2 regions of the Rhodococcus sp. FG69 genome follow, and region 1 is predicted to be linked to the other one. Evidence: predicted binding sites of a transcription regulator. Region 1 holds the regulator's gene; the other holds the start of a gene.
What was found. The regulator LexA, encoded in region 1, represses DNA repair genes until DNA is damaged. The targets are predictions, from matches to a motif close to CGAACANNTGTTCG.
Positions count from the first base shown of each region.

Region 2: ACODSO_RS01275 (DUF222 domain-containing protein) is a predicted target of LexA. The motif match lies at 4,158-4,171, and genes of this name have one in related genera.

Region 1 is NZ_JBMDIX010000027.1:75,498-83,379, forward strand. It holds gene hrpA (ATP-dependent RNA helicase HrpA) at 1-1,486, shown strand, start outside; gene nrdR (transcriptional regulator NrdR) at 1,498-1,962, opposite strand; gene ACODSO_RS20015 (hypothetical protein) at 2,119-2,517, opposite strand; gene lexA (transcriptional repressor LexA) at 2,791-3,567, shown strand; gene ACODSO_RS20025 (acyl-CoA dehydrogenase family protein) at 3,629-4,771, opposite strand; gene ACODSO_RS20030 (uracil-xanthine permease family protein) at 4,881-6,146, opposite strand; gene ptsP (phosphoenolpyruvate--protein phosphotransferase) at 6,187-7,882, opposite strand, start outside.
Region 2 is NZ_JBMDIX010000001.1:258,767-266,648, reverse strand. It holds gene lon (endopeptidase La) at 1-1,188, opposite strand, end outside; gene ACODSO_RS01295 (putative protein N(5)-glutamine methyltransferase) at 1,299-2,072, opposite strand; gene ACODSO_RS01290 (TDT family transporter) at 2,189-3,352, opposite strand; gene ACODSO_RS01285 (hypothetical protein) at 3,437-3,595, opposite strand; gene ACODSO_RS01280 (alpha/beta fold hydrolase) at 3,579-4,061, shown strand; gene ACODSO_RS01275 (DUF222 domain-containing protein) at 4,186-6,129, shown strand; gene ACODSO_RS01270 (helix-hairpin-helix domain-containing protein) at 6,385-6,615, opposite strand; gene ACODSO_RS01265 (oxidoreductase) at 6,651-7,547, shown strand; partial or broken gene ACODSO_RS01260 (glycerophosphodiester phosphodiesterase family protein) at 7,652-7,882, opposite strand, start outside.

The DNA.
Region 1 (7,882 bases):
GGAGGCCGTGTCGGCGCGCCACTTCGACACTTGGTGGAAGAAGACCAGGCGGACCAAGCCCGATCTGCTCGACTTCACCGCAGCCACTGTCGTCAACCCCGATGCCGCATCGGTACTCGGGGGCGACTACCCCGACGCGTGGCGTCAAGGCGACATCCAGTTCCCACTCACCTATCAGTTCGAACCGGGTGCGGCTGCCGACGGTGTGACCGCGCGGATTCCGATCGCGCTGCTCGCCCAAGTTCAGCCGGTCGGCTTCGATTGGCTCGTCCCAGGCATGCGATCGGAACTCGTGTCGACGCTGATCAAGTTGCTCCCCAAGGCGCAGCGGCGAAATGTCGTCCCTGCACCGGACTTCGCTGCGGCGGCGCTGGCAGCAATGACGCCTCGCTCCGAACCGGTGACGACCGCGCTGGCGCGCGAGCTGTCGCGCCTCGGCTCGTGCCGAATAGACCCGAACGACTTCGACGTCGACGGACTGCCCGCACACCTGAAGATGACCTTCGTTGCAGTCGACACCGATGGACAGCAACTCGGGTCCGCCAAGGATCTCGTGGAGCTGCGAAAAGCGCTGGCGCCCAGGGTCACGCGCGAAGTGGCCAGCGCGGTCGGCGCCGCGGAACGTGCTCCGGCGTTGGCATGGACGTCGTCGAGTCTCGGCACACTGGACGAGACGGTCACCAAGTCCGTCGGAGGACAGACGGTGACGGGGTATCCGGCGTTGGTGAAGGAGAACGGAGGCATCGCAGTCCGCGTCCTGAGCACCCCAGCAAGCCAGCGTGCCGCGATGCGCGACGGCACCCGTGCGCTGCTACTCCACTCGGCGCCGCGAGGAACGAAGGCCTTGATTGCCGGCATTCCGACTCGTGAGCGGCTGGCGCTCGGCCTGAATCCGTACGGCAGCCTCGACGATTTGCTCGAGGACTGCCGCACCACAGCGGCCGACGAGTCGATGGACGCACACGGCGGACCTGTCCGGTCACCGGAGAAGTTCGCAGCACTGTCGAAGGCCGTCAATGCCGATATCACCGAACGCACATCGAAAATACTTGCCCTCGTCCGACCGATCCTGATCGAAGCACTCGGCCTACGTGCCGTACTGGACACGGCGCAGGGCGACGCTGCCGACGATGTGCGCGAGCAACTGGCCGGGCTGGTCTTCGACGGGTTCGTGTTCGAATTCGGCTCGCTGCGACTGGCGGAAATTCCGCGCTATCTGAAAGCCGCGTCTGTGCGGCTGAACGCGTTACCGAGTAGCGCAGGCCGCGACGACGCAGGCATGGATGTTCTGGACCGAGTGTACGAAGCCTACGATCGGTTGCTGAAATCGCTGCCGGAGTCGCGGCTCCACACCAAACCAGTTCTCGACATCTTCTGGATGATCGAGGAGCTGCGGGTAGGGCTGTTCGCCCAGAGCATTCGCACTGCTTACCCGGTCTCGGAGAAACGAGTACTCAAGGCCATCGACAGTGCAGGCCGGAACTGAGCAGGCCAGTACTAGTCGACCGACGACGACTCGCGGTGCGCCCGAAGATCTTGGATTTCCTTCTCGAAGTCTTCGGCGGAACTGAATGATCGGTACACGGACGCGAATCTGAGGTAGGCGACCTCGTCGAGGTCCCGCAACGGCCCGAGGATTGCCAATCCCACCTCGTGGCTAGGGATCTCCGCAGAACCGGACGCACGAACTGCATCTTCGACCTGCTGAGACAGAAGGTTCAACGCGTCGTTGTCCACGTCGCGGCCCTGGCACGCCCGCCGGACACCCTTGACGACCTTGTCTCGTGAGAACGGTTCCGTCACGCCGCTGCGCTTGACGACTGCAAGAACCGCCGTTTCGACGGTGGTGAATCGGCGGCCGCATTCCGGACACGATCGCCGTCGACGGATGGCCTGCCCCTCGTCGGCTTCGCGCGAGTCCACCACGCGAGAGTCCGGATGCCTGCAGAACGGGCAATGCATGTGTGCGCCTCCGTCGTAGCCGTCGCACCCTTCCCGACCACTCCCGAGAGGTGCAGGCTTCGAGGATACTCGGAGCGTCACGTAGACAACTCGATCGCCCGACAAGCGAGGCGCCTGACGCGACGGAGCGACCGCCTGAGTCGCCACGAACGTCGACTACGGCTGGGCCGGAACAGTGAGCTGCTGCCCCTGTTCGATTGTCGTGACAGCAGGTGTGGACGCCGACTCGAGCGAAGCCGCGCGAAGGTTCGCCACCGCGACGAAGCCCAGAATCACCAGCGCGGTGGCCAGGACGCCGACCACCATTGCGGCCCACGAGATCTTTTCTTCGCGGTGCGCCCGGTCCACGCAGACACCGGCGGACCCATGGGAACCGCCCTGCGGGGCAGTGCCCCGTACGTAGCGCCGACGCTCGTGCGTTGCGCGGCGGCTGGTGCGCACAGGCGGGGCTGTTTTGGGGCGCTGGGCTGTCATGGGGCGCTGGGCTGTCATGGGGCGCTGGGCTGTCATGGGTCGCGGGGTTGTCATGGGGCGCTGATCGGTCAAGATAGTCATCGGAACCTCCGTGGTGTCGAACGCGATCGAACCCGTTATTCGATCAGGCGTTCGATGAACGCTTGTTCGAAGTTCTATCACGCGACTCCGACAAAGTCAGCAGAAAACGCGACACGGATCGAACAGATGTTTGATCACGAGGCATTTTCGGGTTAGATTCGTGTCAGAAACCACACGTCACATCCACCCCACGCGTTCGAACGGTCGAATGAACAGCCGTTGCACATCATCGAGACCGTGTCGAACGCGCGTACGACGCAGGAGGACGCACGAATGAAGGACGAGACCTCGTCAGGGTCGGCGAAATCGACAGCCAAGTCGACAACCAAGCCTGCCGGCAAACCGGCCGCTGTCCCGACCGCGAAAGCGTTCGAGGGCGAAGGCACCGATATCAATGCGGGCCTGACCGAACGTCAGCGCAAGGTCCTCGAAGTCATTCGGGCGTCGGTCACCGAGCGTGGATATCCACCTAGCATTCGCGAGATCGGCGACGCGGTCGGTCTCACTTCTACCTCGTCGGTGGCACACCAGCTGCGGACCCTGGAACGCAAAGGATTCCTTCGTCGCGATCCGAATCGGCCGCGTGCGGTAGACGTCCGCGGACTCGACGAGGTTCAGGCCGACCATGCGGCTGCTGTCGCCGAAGGCTCGGCCCCGGAGGGAGATCAGCTACCGACGCCGACTTTCGTGCCGGTGCTGGGAAGAATCGCAGCCGGTGGGCCGATTCTCGCCGAGGAAGCCGTCGAGGATGTGTTTCCACTCCCCCGCGAGCTCGTCGGGCAGGGTTCGTTGTTCCTGCTCAAAGTAGTCGGCGAGTCGATGATCGAGGCAGCCATCTGCGACGGCGATTGGGTGGTCGTCCGACAGCAGAGCGTCGCCGACAACGGCGACATCGTGGCCGCGATGATCGACGGAGAAGCCACGGTGAAGACCTTCAAGCGCACCAAGGGCGACGTGTGGCTGATGCCGCACAACCCACTGTTCGAACCGATTCCAGGAAACGACGCCGCCATCCTCGGCAAAGTCGTCACGGTGATGCGCAAACTCTGACCTGAAACTCCGAACGGCCCGCAACCACAAGGGTTGCGGGCCGTTCCATGAAGTATCGAAGTTACAGATCCAGTCCTCGCCCGATGATTTCCTTCATGATCTCGGTTGTTCCACCGTAGATCGTCTGCACACGAGAATCCATGTACGCCTTGGCAATCGGGTACTCCTTCATGTAACCGTAGCCACCGTGCAACTGCAGGCACCGATCGATGAGCCTGACCTGGTTTTCGGTAGTCCACCATTTCGCCATTGCGGCTTCCTGGACCGTGAGCGTTCCGGCGTTGAGTAGTTCGATGAACTTGTCGACCATGATTCTGGTGGCCGTGGTCTCGGTCGCGAGTTCTGCGAGGACGAACCGAGTGTTCTGGAACTTGCCGATCGACTTTCCGAAAGCCTTGCGGTCTCGGCAGTACTGGATTGTCATGTCCAGTGCGGACTCCATGGCTGCGGCGGCGACCACCGCGATGGACAGCCTTTCCTGCGGCAGGTTCTGCATCAGGTAGATGAACCCCATGCCTTCGTCACCGAGGAGGTTCGCAGCGGGAACTCGCACGTCGGTGAAGCTGAGTTCGGCGGTGTCTTGCGCTTTCATGCCGAGCTTGTCGAGATTACGACCTCGCTCGAAACCGGGCATGTCGCGCTCGACGACGAGGAGGCTGAAGCCCTGGGCGCCCTTCTCGGGGTCGGTGCATGCGACGACGATGATGAGATCGGCATTGATGCCGTTGGTGATGAAGGTCTTGGAGCCGTTGAGGACCCATTCGTCGCCGTCACGCACCGCACGAGTCTTGATGCCCTGCAGGTCGCTACCGGTGCCTGGCTCGGTCATGGCAATTGCCGTGATCAGTTCGCCCGAGCAGAACCCGGGTAGCCATCGCTGCTTCTGCTCGTCGTTCGTCAGGTCGATGAGGTACGGCGCGACGACGTCGTTGTGCAGGGTGAACCCGATTCCGCTGTACCCGCCACGGGTCGTCTCTTCGGTCAAGATGGCGTTGTAGCGGAAGTCTTTGACCCCGCCGCCGCCGTACTCCTCGGGAACCGCGGTTCCGAGGAATCCCTGCTTGCCTGCTTCGACCCAGACGTCGCGGTCGACGATGTTCTGCTCTTCCCACCGCGCGTGATTCGGAGCGACATGCTGGTCGAGGAATTTGCGGTACGACTCACGGAAGAGATCGTGCTCCGGTTCGAACAGTGTGCGGTCCACTAGCTTCACTCCTTCGATGCTGTCCAGTACGAGAACTGGCATTAGGAGAAGCCTACGACCGTCCTGCGGGCCTGGTCGATGACCGAGCCGTGCGTGATCGGTGACCGAACTAACGAGCGGTTCGACGGTTCAGGGCGCGCATCACCGGATACCCGACGAGGATTCCCACCGAACCCCACGCGATTCCGCCGAGTTCGACCGAACCGATCGTCAGAGTCAGGTCACCGATTCCGGCCACCAGCGCAGCAGCGACGACAGTGAGGTTCACCGGATCGGTGAAATCCACCGTGCTGTCGGTCCAGATACGCACACCCAGCAGACCGATCAGGCCGTAGAGAACCAGCGTCGCTCCGCCGATAACCCCGTCGGGCACCGTAAACACCAAGGCACCGAACTTCGGCGAGAAAGCAAGCACGATGGCCGTCGCAGCAGCGACCCAGTACGCGGCCGTCGAGTAGACCCTGGTCGCCGCCATGACCCCGATGTTCTCGGCGTAGGTGGTCGTACCCGATCCGCCTGCGGCGCCGGCGAGCGTCGTGGCCAAACCGTCGGCGATGAGTGCATCCCCGGCAAGGTCGTCGAGCGACTTACCGGTCATCGCCGAGACTGCCTTGACGTGACCGACGTTCTCCGCGACGAGGACGATCACCACCGGCAATGCGATGAGTACGACGGACAGTTCGAACGTCGGGCCGCGGAACTCCGGAATCCCGATCCACGAGGCCGCCCGCATCGCGTCGAGCTTGGCCGGGTCGATCTGTCCGATCACGGCGGCGAAGACCCAGCCGAGGATCACACCGACGAGGATTCCGAGACGCCCGAGCAATCCGGGTCCGGCGACCGTCGCCACCAGAATCGCGAGCAACGTGACGACGGCAACCAATGGCTGGGCCTCGAACGACGACGTTGCGGCGGGAGCCAGATTGAGTCCGATGAGGACCACGACTGCACCCGTGACGACCGGCGGCATGACGGCTTCGATGACCCGTCCGCCGGCGAACTTCACGATGAAGCCCACCGCTGCGAGCACGATTCCGACGGACATCACCGCGCCGAGCTGTGCGGCCGGGCCGTCTGCCTGCGCCGCGCTCAACGGCGCGATGAACGCGAACGACGATCCGAGATAGCTCGGAATTCGGCCTCGCGTGATGATCAGAAAGAGCGCGGTTCCGATGCCCGAGAACAGCAACGTGGTGGTGACCGGAAACCCGGTGACCGTCGGCACGAGCAGTGTTGCACCGAACATGGCGATGACATGCTGCATGCCGATCCCGATTGTGCGCGGCCAAGTCAACCGCTCGTCGGGTGCAACCACTGCGCCCGCAGCGGGCGTTCTACCGTCCCCATGCAGGGTCCATCCGAAGTTTCGACTCACAAGGAAACGATCCTAGTGCGCAGTCAAATCCTTACCGCGGTCAGTTCAATACAGCGGCCGCGGCTGCGCGCGCAGCTGCCGAGCTGTCCGTCTTCAGGGTCGCAGCGGCAGCTTCTCTGCACTGTGCCAGTGTCACCGACGACAGCTTCGCTCCGACATGAGCCACTGCCGCCGAGGCCGCCGACAGGGAGGTGACGCCGAGGCCGACGAGCACGCAGGCCAACAGCGGGTCAGCGGCTGCCTCTCCGCATACTCCGACCGGCTTTCCGGCCGCGGCGCCCGCCTTGGCAGTGTGGGCCACGAGCGCTATGACGGCCGGTTGCCAGGGATCGGTCAACGATGCGAGCTGCGAGGACATCCGGTCGGCCGCCATCGTGTACTGCGCAAGGTCGTTCGTGCCGATCGACAAGAAGTCGACATGCTCGAGGATGTGCTCGGCCAGCAGCGCGGCGGCCGGAATCTCGATCATGACCCCGGGCTTCAAACCGCGCGCCCGCGCATCGGCGGCGAACGCTGCGGCTTCCGCCGCGGTAGCGATCATGGGCGCCATCACCCACGGAGACGACCCGGTTGCTGCAGCGGCGGCGGCGATGCCGTCGAGTTGGCGGTACAGAATTCCTCTGTCCTGCTCGGCAATTCGGATTCCGCGGATCCCCAACGCTGGATTCGCCTCGTCTGCGTGATTGGCAAACCGCAGCGGCTTGTCCGATCCTGCATCGAGGGTGCGCACGACGACCTTGTGTCCGTCGAACGCCTCGAGAACTTGCCCGTAGATCTCAGCCTGCTCGTCGACGGTCGGCTCGACATCTCGGTCGAGGAAGCAGAGTTCGGTGCGGAACAGTCCAATTCCAGTGGCGGCAGTCTTGCGGGCGGCTCGCGCACCGGCTCCGTCCTGGACGTTGGCGAGAATGTCGACTGCGTGACCGTCGGACGTCGAACCCGGCCCGGTCCACCGAGACACGCGATCCAATTCGGCGCGGGCCGTGTCGACGGCGTCCGCGGCAAGTCCGGCGTCCGGCTCGAGGACGATGTCCCCGGTGATTCCGTCGACGACCGCCGACGTTCCCTCGTGCACGTCGTCGAGGCCGGCGACGGCGACCACGCACGGTATCCCCAACTGACGGGCGATGATCGCGGTGTGACTCGTCGGTCCGCCCAACGACGTCGCGAGCCCGACCACGAGGCTCGGATCGAGGCCGGCAGTATCGGCCGGAGCGAGATCGTCGGCGAACAACACCGACGGAACGGTCGGTGTCGGCACGCCTGGTTCGGGCACTCCGAGAATCTCGGCGATCACACGGTCGCGGATGTCACGCAGGTCCGTCACGCGCTCGGCCATCAGACCGCCCAGCTTCTGGAACATTGCCGCGAACTTCTCCGTGGCAGCATCCGTCGCAGACGTTGCCGGGGTCCCGGCGGCAATCAGCTTCTCCGCTGCTTTGAGCCAACCGCGGTCTTGCGCCATCGCGGCATTCGCCGACAGCACTTCGGACGCCGCACCGGTGGCAAGCTCTGCCCGACCACGTAGACGGCCTGCAACTACCGACGCCGCCTCCCGAAACCGTTCCAGTTCGGTGCCACGGGCAGCCTCGTCGACGACAGAGGTGTCGACCGGTACGTCGGGACGGCGGCCGGGCCTGATGACCGGGCCGAAGCCGATCCCAGGTACGACAGGAGTGCCGCGCAGCACCGCCGCCCCGGACAGTGGCGTCCCGGTCCCCTGCATCTCCGCTCGA
Region 2 (7,882 bases), on a different contig from region 1:
GTAGGTGCGACGGTGTCCACGAATCTCCGCCTCGTCACGGACACCGCCGAGCGCGACGCGAACGAACTTGCGGCCCAATGCTCGCGCGACCGATTCACCGAGCGAGGTCTTGCCGACACCGGGCGGACCGGCCAGAACCATGACGGCGCCCGACCCTCGACCGCCGACGAGTTCGAGACCACGCTCCGCGCGTCGTGCACGCACCGCGAGGAATTCGACGATGCGGTCTTTCACGTCGTCGAGACCATGATGATCGGCGTCGAGAATTGCCCGGGCGGCGACGATGTCGGTCTCGTCGGTGGTGGCCTCGTTCCATGGGAGATCGAGCACGGTGTCCAACCACGTTCGGATGTAACCGGATTCCGGGCTCTGATCGCTGGAGCGTTCGAGCTTGCCGACCTCGCGCATCGCGGCCTCCCGCACCTTTTCCGGCAGGTCTGCTGCCTCGACGCGACCACGGTAGTCGTCCGCACCGTCGGGTTCGTCCTCGCCGAGTTCCTTCCGGATCGCCGCGAGTTGCTGCCTGAGCAAGAACTCCTTCTGCGTCTTCTCCATACCGTCACGAACATCGCTGGAGATCTTGTCGTTCACCTCCACCTCGGCGAGGTGCGACTTGGTCCAGTCGATCAACATCGTCAAACGCTCACCGACCTCGGGCGTCTCGAGCAATTCGCGCTTCTGCACGTCCGTGAGGTACGAGGCATAGCCGGCCGTGTCAGCGATTGCGCCGGGCTCGACGAGTTTGTTGACCGAGTCGATGACCTGCCAGGCGTCGCGCCGCTGGAGCATGGCGACGACGAGCTGCTTGTAGTCGCGGGCGAGGTCGGTGGTCCGAGCGTCGGTCTCCGATTCGGTCACGATGTCGGCTTCGACCCACAGTGCGGCACCGGGCCCGCTGACCCCGTGGCCTATGTGGGCCCGTTGTTCGGCCTTGATGACGGCGGCCGGTTCACCCGTCGCGAGACGACCCATCTGGACGACGGACGCGATGACACCGTAGGAGGCATAACGATCGTCGAGACGCGGCGCGACGAGCAACTTGCCTCCGCCCGACGGTGAGTCGGCGGAAATTCCGGCGGCATCGATGGCGGCGCGGGCAGCTTCGTCCAGCTGTACCGGCACGACCATGCCGGGAAGTACGACGGGGTCGGTCAGAAACAGGACGGGTAGACGGATTGGTTCGGACATGACGACACCTCCATGAAGTTGAGCTATGACGACTCAACTTGTTTGCCGTCAGCGGTGTTCCCCGAGGTGGCCGTGTTCTCCGTCAGCAGAATTACACCGTTGCAGGAGGCTCAGCGACACGCTCTCCCGATGACTACCGTGCCGTCGAGCTCGTCGTCGTGCACGATGTCGGCGTCGAAGCCTGCTGCGACGACGATCTGCGCGGTGCGCTCGGCCTGCCGGACGCTGGTCTCGATGAGGAGTCGTCCGTTCGGGGCCAGCCACCGGGTGGCATCGGAGGCGACTCTGCGCTGCACATCGAGTCCGTCGACGCCACCGTCGAGTGCAACCCTCGGCTCGTGGTCCCGCGCTTCGGGCGGCATCGAGCCGATGGCGTCGGTGGGCACATAGGGGGCGTTTGCGGCGATCACGTCGACGCGGCCTCGGAGTTCCTCCGGGAGAGACGCATACAGATCTCCCGCGTACACGTGCCCTCCCACAGGCTCGACATTGCGGCGGGCACACCGCACCGCCGCAGTGTCGATGTCAGAAGCATGCAGCTCGAGGCCGTCGAGCACATGCGCGAGAGCAGCGCCGACTGCCCCTGAACCACAACAGATATCGACGACGGTGTGCGGCGTCGACGTCGCAGCCAGTCGTACGAGGAGTTCGGTTCGTCTCCGCGGCACGAACACTCCAGGTTCGACGACGATTCGTAGACCGCAGAATTCGGCCCAGCCGAGAATGTGCTCCAGCGGAGTACCGAGGATACGTTGTGCAACTGCGTGTTCGAGCTCGTCACCGACAAACGTGTCGACGAGTAGCTCGGCTTCTGATTCGGCGAAGACGCACCCTGCCGATCGAAGAGTGCGAGTGACGGCCGGGAGAAAACGAGGATGAGGCATCGAGCAGCCTTTCGAGCGCCTGGGGCGCTCTCCTACCGGGCCGGAAGGAAAAGGAGCGCCCAACTTGAACAACGGTCCACGGGTAGCACCTCCTCTTCGGTTCGGTCGAATGCACTCTAACCCAGTAGTTCGCCGCGTAGCGACCCGTGCGCCGTGCGGGTCGCCACCGTCACCCAGGCCGCGAGAAGGAGTACATAGAGCAGCGCGGCGAGTCCGACCAACGCCGTGGATCCAGTGGCCGCCGCCAACGCCGTCGCACCGGTGACGCAGGTACCGACCGGGAAGGTGAACGACCACCACGTCAACGAGAAGGACAACCCTCGTCGGGCGGAATGCACGGTCAGCGCCAGCGCGAGGCAGAACATCAGGAAGCCCAATCCGCCCATGATGAACCCGTAGACGATGCCGAAGACCTCGAGCCCGGTGGCGACTGCGTTGTCAGGGCCGACGAAGACCAGGGCCGCGTCGGTGCCGAGCAGGTTTGCGGCAGTGATGGACTGGCCGATGAGACCGAGCGTGATCCAGACCGTCGGGGCCGCCTGAACCGGCGGGGCGCCGCCGCCGAGGAGCTGTCCGTATATCAGTGTCATGGTCATGATGCCGATGAGCAGAGACAGGCCGAACATCGCGTAGCAGGCTCCGAGCATCGTCAGGCGCCACTGCCCCTCGGCGATGTGCGGGAGCAACAATGCACCGGTCGATGCGGAGACCATAGGCGGTACGACGGGCATCAGCCAGGCAGGAAGCGGTCTCGTCTGCCCGTCCGCTGGCCTGGTGATCATCGAGTACGGAACCGCCACACTGGTGATCAGCCCCAGGACGGTGCCGGCCGACCACAGGACGGCGAAGACAGTTGTCGCTGCTCCGGTGCCGATCAGATCTTTACCCAACAGCATCGTGCCTGCGCCGACCGTCAGCAAGGCCATCGGCGGGGCGCCGTAGAACTGCACCATCACCGCGTCGTGGAGGGCAGCGCACGCATTCCGGCGGTGACGAAACCAGTGCACGAGAAATGCGACCGACAGCGCGACGAGCGCGGTGGACGCGATCACCCACACCACCGTCGCGAACGCATGAAGACCAGGCAAGTGCACAGGCAGCGTCGCTCCGGCGGTAGCAACGATGCCGGTTCCCATCACCGACGCGAACCAGTTGGGGGTGATGTGTTCGAACACTTGGCCGGGGCGATCGAAATTGCGGAACAGTAGCCGAGGCCCGCGCGTGCCCGTTCCCGGCATGGACGAACGCGGCTGCCTGGATGCGTGCAGTGTCTGGACCATGGAGTTGAACGATCGTCCCCGACGGCCTCGGGCGGTAGATGGTTCGTTCTTGTGTGGCCACAAGCGAGATTTGTGATGGTCTGGTCAAGCCGCGAAGACAGTGCGGACGACCGACTCGTCGCCGTCGATCTCGATCACGCCGAGGGCACGCGCATCGGTCAACGTAAGAGCCCCGGCGGCGAGGCCGAGGACGTACGCGGGGTCTGACCGGAGGGTGGCATCGGACGTGATCAGCGCACTCACCGACGACTTCCGTTGTGTCGCAATCGACTACCCGGGCTTCGGACTGTCCACGCCGGGGCCCGGATACCGCTACCTGCCCGAGGAGCACGCAGACGTGGTCACCGGGTTCCTCGACGCACTCGGCCTCGAAGAGGTCATCCTGGTCGGGCAGGATTGGGGCGGTCCGATCGGCATGGCCGCCGCGCAGAGACGTCCTGGCGTCGTCGATCGGCTGATACTCGTCAATACATGGGCGTGGCCGGTCAACGGGATTCTCCACTTCGAGGCGTTCTCGCGGATTATCGGCGGGCTCCCGATTTGCCTCTTGGGCAGGCGATTCAACCTCCTCGTCAACGCTTTCATTCCTACGGGCCATCGACGACGAAGGCCGACCGAAGCCGAGATGACCCACTACCGGCGGGCGCTCGCACCTATGTGGAGTCCGACGCGCCTGAGGAATTCGCCGCCGCAGTCCGGGACTGGGTGACCACGTAGGACTCGAGCCATGTGGGTGAGCAGGACCGTAGGTAGTTTCTCATTCAAGCGGAAATCCCTTTCCGCACAGTCAATTTGGAGTTGTATTCGAACATCAGTTCGATTACAGTCGAGCTATGACACAGCCGGGGGGCTCTTCTCGTATTCGATCCGATGCAGACAAGGCTGCATCGGAGTCGGTGACGCGTCTAGCTGCTGCACGCCGGGCGGAAAATCGTGCCGCGTCGGTGGTGGTCCACGAGGTGCACGAGCTCTCGGAGATCCGGTTGGCTGCCGAGATGGATGTGCACCTACTCGGGGCCGATCACGGGGATATGGAACCCAATGTCGGCCGGGCACAACACAGCATCGAATGTGACGCTGCCGTGGCGTTGTCGTTGTCACGGACGGTGACGCGAGAGATGATCACGGTAGCCAACCAGTTGGCGTGGCGACTGCCCGCCGTCGATGCGGCGTTCACTGCCGGTGATCTCGACTATTCACGGGTGCGCACCATCGCGTTGACGTTGGTTCGTGCCAGCGACTGCACAGTGTCTGCGCTCGAAGCCGATGTCCTCGCGGCAGCGTTGCGGTGCAACGCCAGAGCGATCAGGGAGAACATCTGGCGACTGTGGATCAGCCATGACCCGGAGGAATCTGCGGCGGCGCAGAACAGGGCGGTGTCCGAGGAACGCTGCGCAGATATACGCCGAGGCAACGACGGGATCGCGACGCTGGTGTCGAAGATGACGATGCTCGAAGGTGCCGAGTGCGATGCGATTCTCGACGAACTCGCCGGGACGGTCTGCTCGAACGATCCCCGGACGAAGAAGCAACTGCGCGGATATGCCCTGCTCGCGTTGTGTCATCGCGAAGAATCGTTGGTGTGCCAGTGCGGGACCGAGTTCTGCCCGGTGGCCACAGCGGCGCAGTTCGTCGCCCCGCGCCGCGCACCGCTGATCAACATTCACATCGACCTCGACACGCTGTTGGGGCTGAACGAGAACCCGGCTACCCTCGCCGATGGCACCGTCCTGGACCCCGAACTGGTACGTCTCCTCGCCACCGATGCGCGCTGGCGGGCTCTTCTGTCGGACATGTGGGACGCAGCGCAGGCCTACCAGAAAGAAGACCACGACGAGAAACCCGATACCGACACAGCTGATACCTCGGATTGCTCGGATTCGGACAGCGACGAAAACAACCAGAGCACAGCAGGTTCCGAGGGCACAGCGGATGCCGATACGGCAACAGGCCCGGACCGTGACGAACCAGACAGTGACGCAGGCAAACCGGACAGCCATGCATCGGACGGCTGCGGTGTACCGCGTCGAGGTAGGCCCAAAGCGGACCGCGCCGGCACCAACCCCCGCGCGAAGAGGCTGATCGCGCGCGGACGCAGCCGCCCACCGGCACCACTTCCACCGACTGCGCGACGATCCGCACGCCCCGATACACCGAGATCGTCCGCACCACTCGGGCAGGAAGTGGCACTCTCGGCAGCGATCGCAGATTTCCTCGCCGCTGCCGCAACCGACCCGACACTGACCGAGGGAATACACCCGGACGGACACGGAGGTCTCAACAGCCCACCGCCCGGCGCATTGACTTACCGCCCCACAGCAACACTCGTGGCGTTGGTGCGGGCAACGCACTCGACGTGCACCTTCCCGGGCTGCAGTGTGCCCGCTGCTCGCTGCGACAAAAGACCACATCGTCCCGTTCGACCACCACGACCCATCGGCCGGGGGGTGGACCATCCTGGCGAACCTGCACCCACTGTGCCCCTATCACCACCATGCGAAAACGCTACTGCTATGGGCGTGCGCGAAACTCGACGGCAACGGCATCTATTGGCGCTCCGGCGCCGGAACTCACCGCATCACCCCACCGTCATACGGAACAGTCACCGTGCCCGACGATTTCGTGCACCGAACACGATTCCGGCGACCCACACCGCCGTACCCGAACCCGGTATCCAACCCCGCGGGCGGAGCGGACGCAAGCACCGGCTACGAAGAGCAACCCGACGACACCCTCACCCCGGAGACCGCGACATCGCCGTCCGCCGAGCCATCTGAAGAACTCTACGAACCGACGTGGTGGGAAACGCACATCAGCGATCAAGACAACAACTGGAGCAACCTACTCAACATCCGCACCGATGGCGGAGCACCGAGCCTCGGTGACATCGCACGGCTCACCGACCCACAAGCCCGCGCCGACGCCACCTACCTCCGCGCCAAGTTCATCGAACACCGCACCATCGTCACCGAACGCGAAAAGCACCGACCACCGCCGTTCTGACTCAAGTCAGCCACAGTCCAGCCAGTCAGTCAGTCAGTCAGGGCAAGGCCTTGCTCTTCCAATGCAGCTTTGACGACGCGCAGTGCTTTGGGTCCGACACCGTGCAGTGACGCGAGCTCCGATTCGGACGCGCCCGCCAACTCTTCCAATGATCGGTATCCGGCCTGGAAGAACGCACCCGAGGCCGGCCGGCCCGTTCCTACAGGGAAATGGTCGACCGGCTCCCCCGGCACATCACGCTCACGGTCGCCGCGCGTCATGTGCAGACTCTAGCTGGCCCGGTACCCTCGGAGCTGTGCCTGACAACAAGCAGCGACGTGTTCTCCTCACCGGCGGAAATACCGGAATCGGTTACTTCACAGCACTCGAGTTGGTCAAGCAGGGCGACCATGTGACCCTGGCGTGCCGCAACATGGACAAAGCCAATGCCGCGGCACAGAAGATCGCCGCCGAAGTACCCGAAGGTACCGTCGACACCGCTCACCTCGACTTGGCCGACCTCGGTTCGGTGCGTGAGTTCGCCGAGTCCGCCCCCGACGCGGTAGACGTATTGATCAACAACGCCGGCGTCATGATGCCGTCGAAGCGGACCGAGACCAAGGACGGCTTCGAGCTTCAGTTCGGCACCAATCACCTCGGCCACTTCGCTCTGACAGGTCACCTTCTTCCGAAGCTGCGGGCTGCGGGCAACGCGAAGGTCGTCACGGTCTCGTCCGTTGCCCACAAGCAGGCCCCGAAATTGAACTTCGACGATCTGCAGGCGACCAGGGGCTACCAACCGCAGCGGATGTACGCCAACTCCAAGCTCGCAAACCTGTTGTTCGCTCTGGAGCTGCAGCGTCGGCTCGACAAAGCCGGTATACCGATCACCAGCAACGCCGCCCACCCGGGCATCTCCGAAACCGCGCTGTATACCAGCCCCGACGGTCTTGGGAGTTCGAAGATCGCCTCGATCGGCGCATCCATCGGACTGAAGTTCATTTCCCAATCCGCCAAAGCCGGTGCACTTCCCACTCTGTATGCACTCGAAAGTGGTGGCCCGGGTTCGTACAGTGGTCCGAAGTCGCTGTTCGAATCGCGTGGCGCACCCGGTCCCGCGAAGATCTCAGCAAAGGCGCAGGACGCTGCGCTGGGTGATCAGCTGTGGGTTGCCAGCGAGAAGCTCACGGGCGTGGTCTACGACTTCGGATAGCAACCGGAGCGACCTCGACGCAATCAGCGAAGGGCATGATGGCAGTCAAGTACTCTCACTCGTAACCATTTTCGCCACCTGACGTCGTGCGACCGAGTCAGAGTTCACGAACCTGACGTGACGGGCTGCGGCAGTGCCATCCCGCGTTCGCTCAGCACTGCACGCGCACGGTCGGGGTAGTCGGTGATGAGCCCATCCACACCCAGTCGATGAGAACGTGCATGGTCTTGGGATCGTCGACAGTCCAAGGAATTACGCGAATCCCCGATGCATGCGCGTCGTCGATCATCTTCTGAGTGACATACAGCTCGAAATCGGGATCACTCACTCTGCCG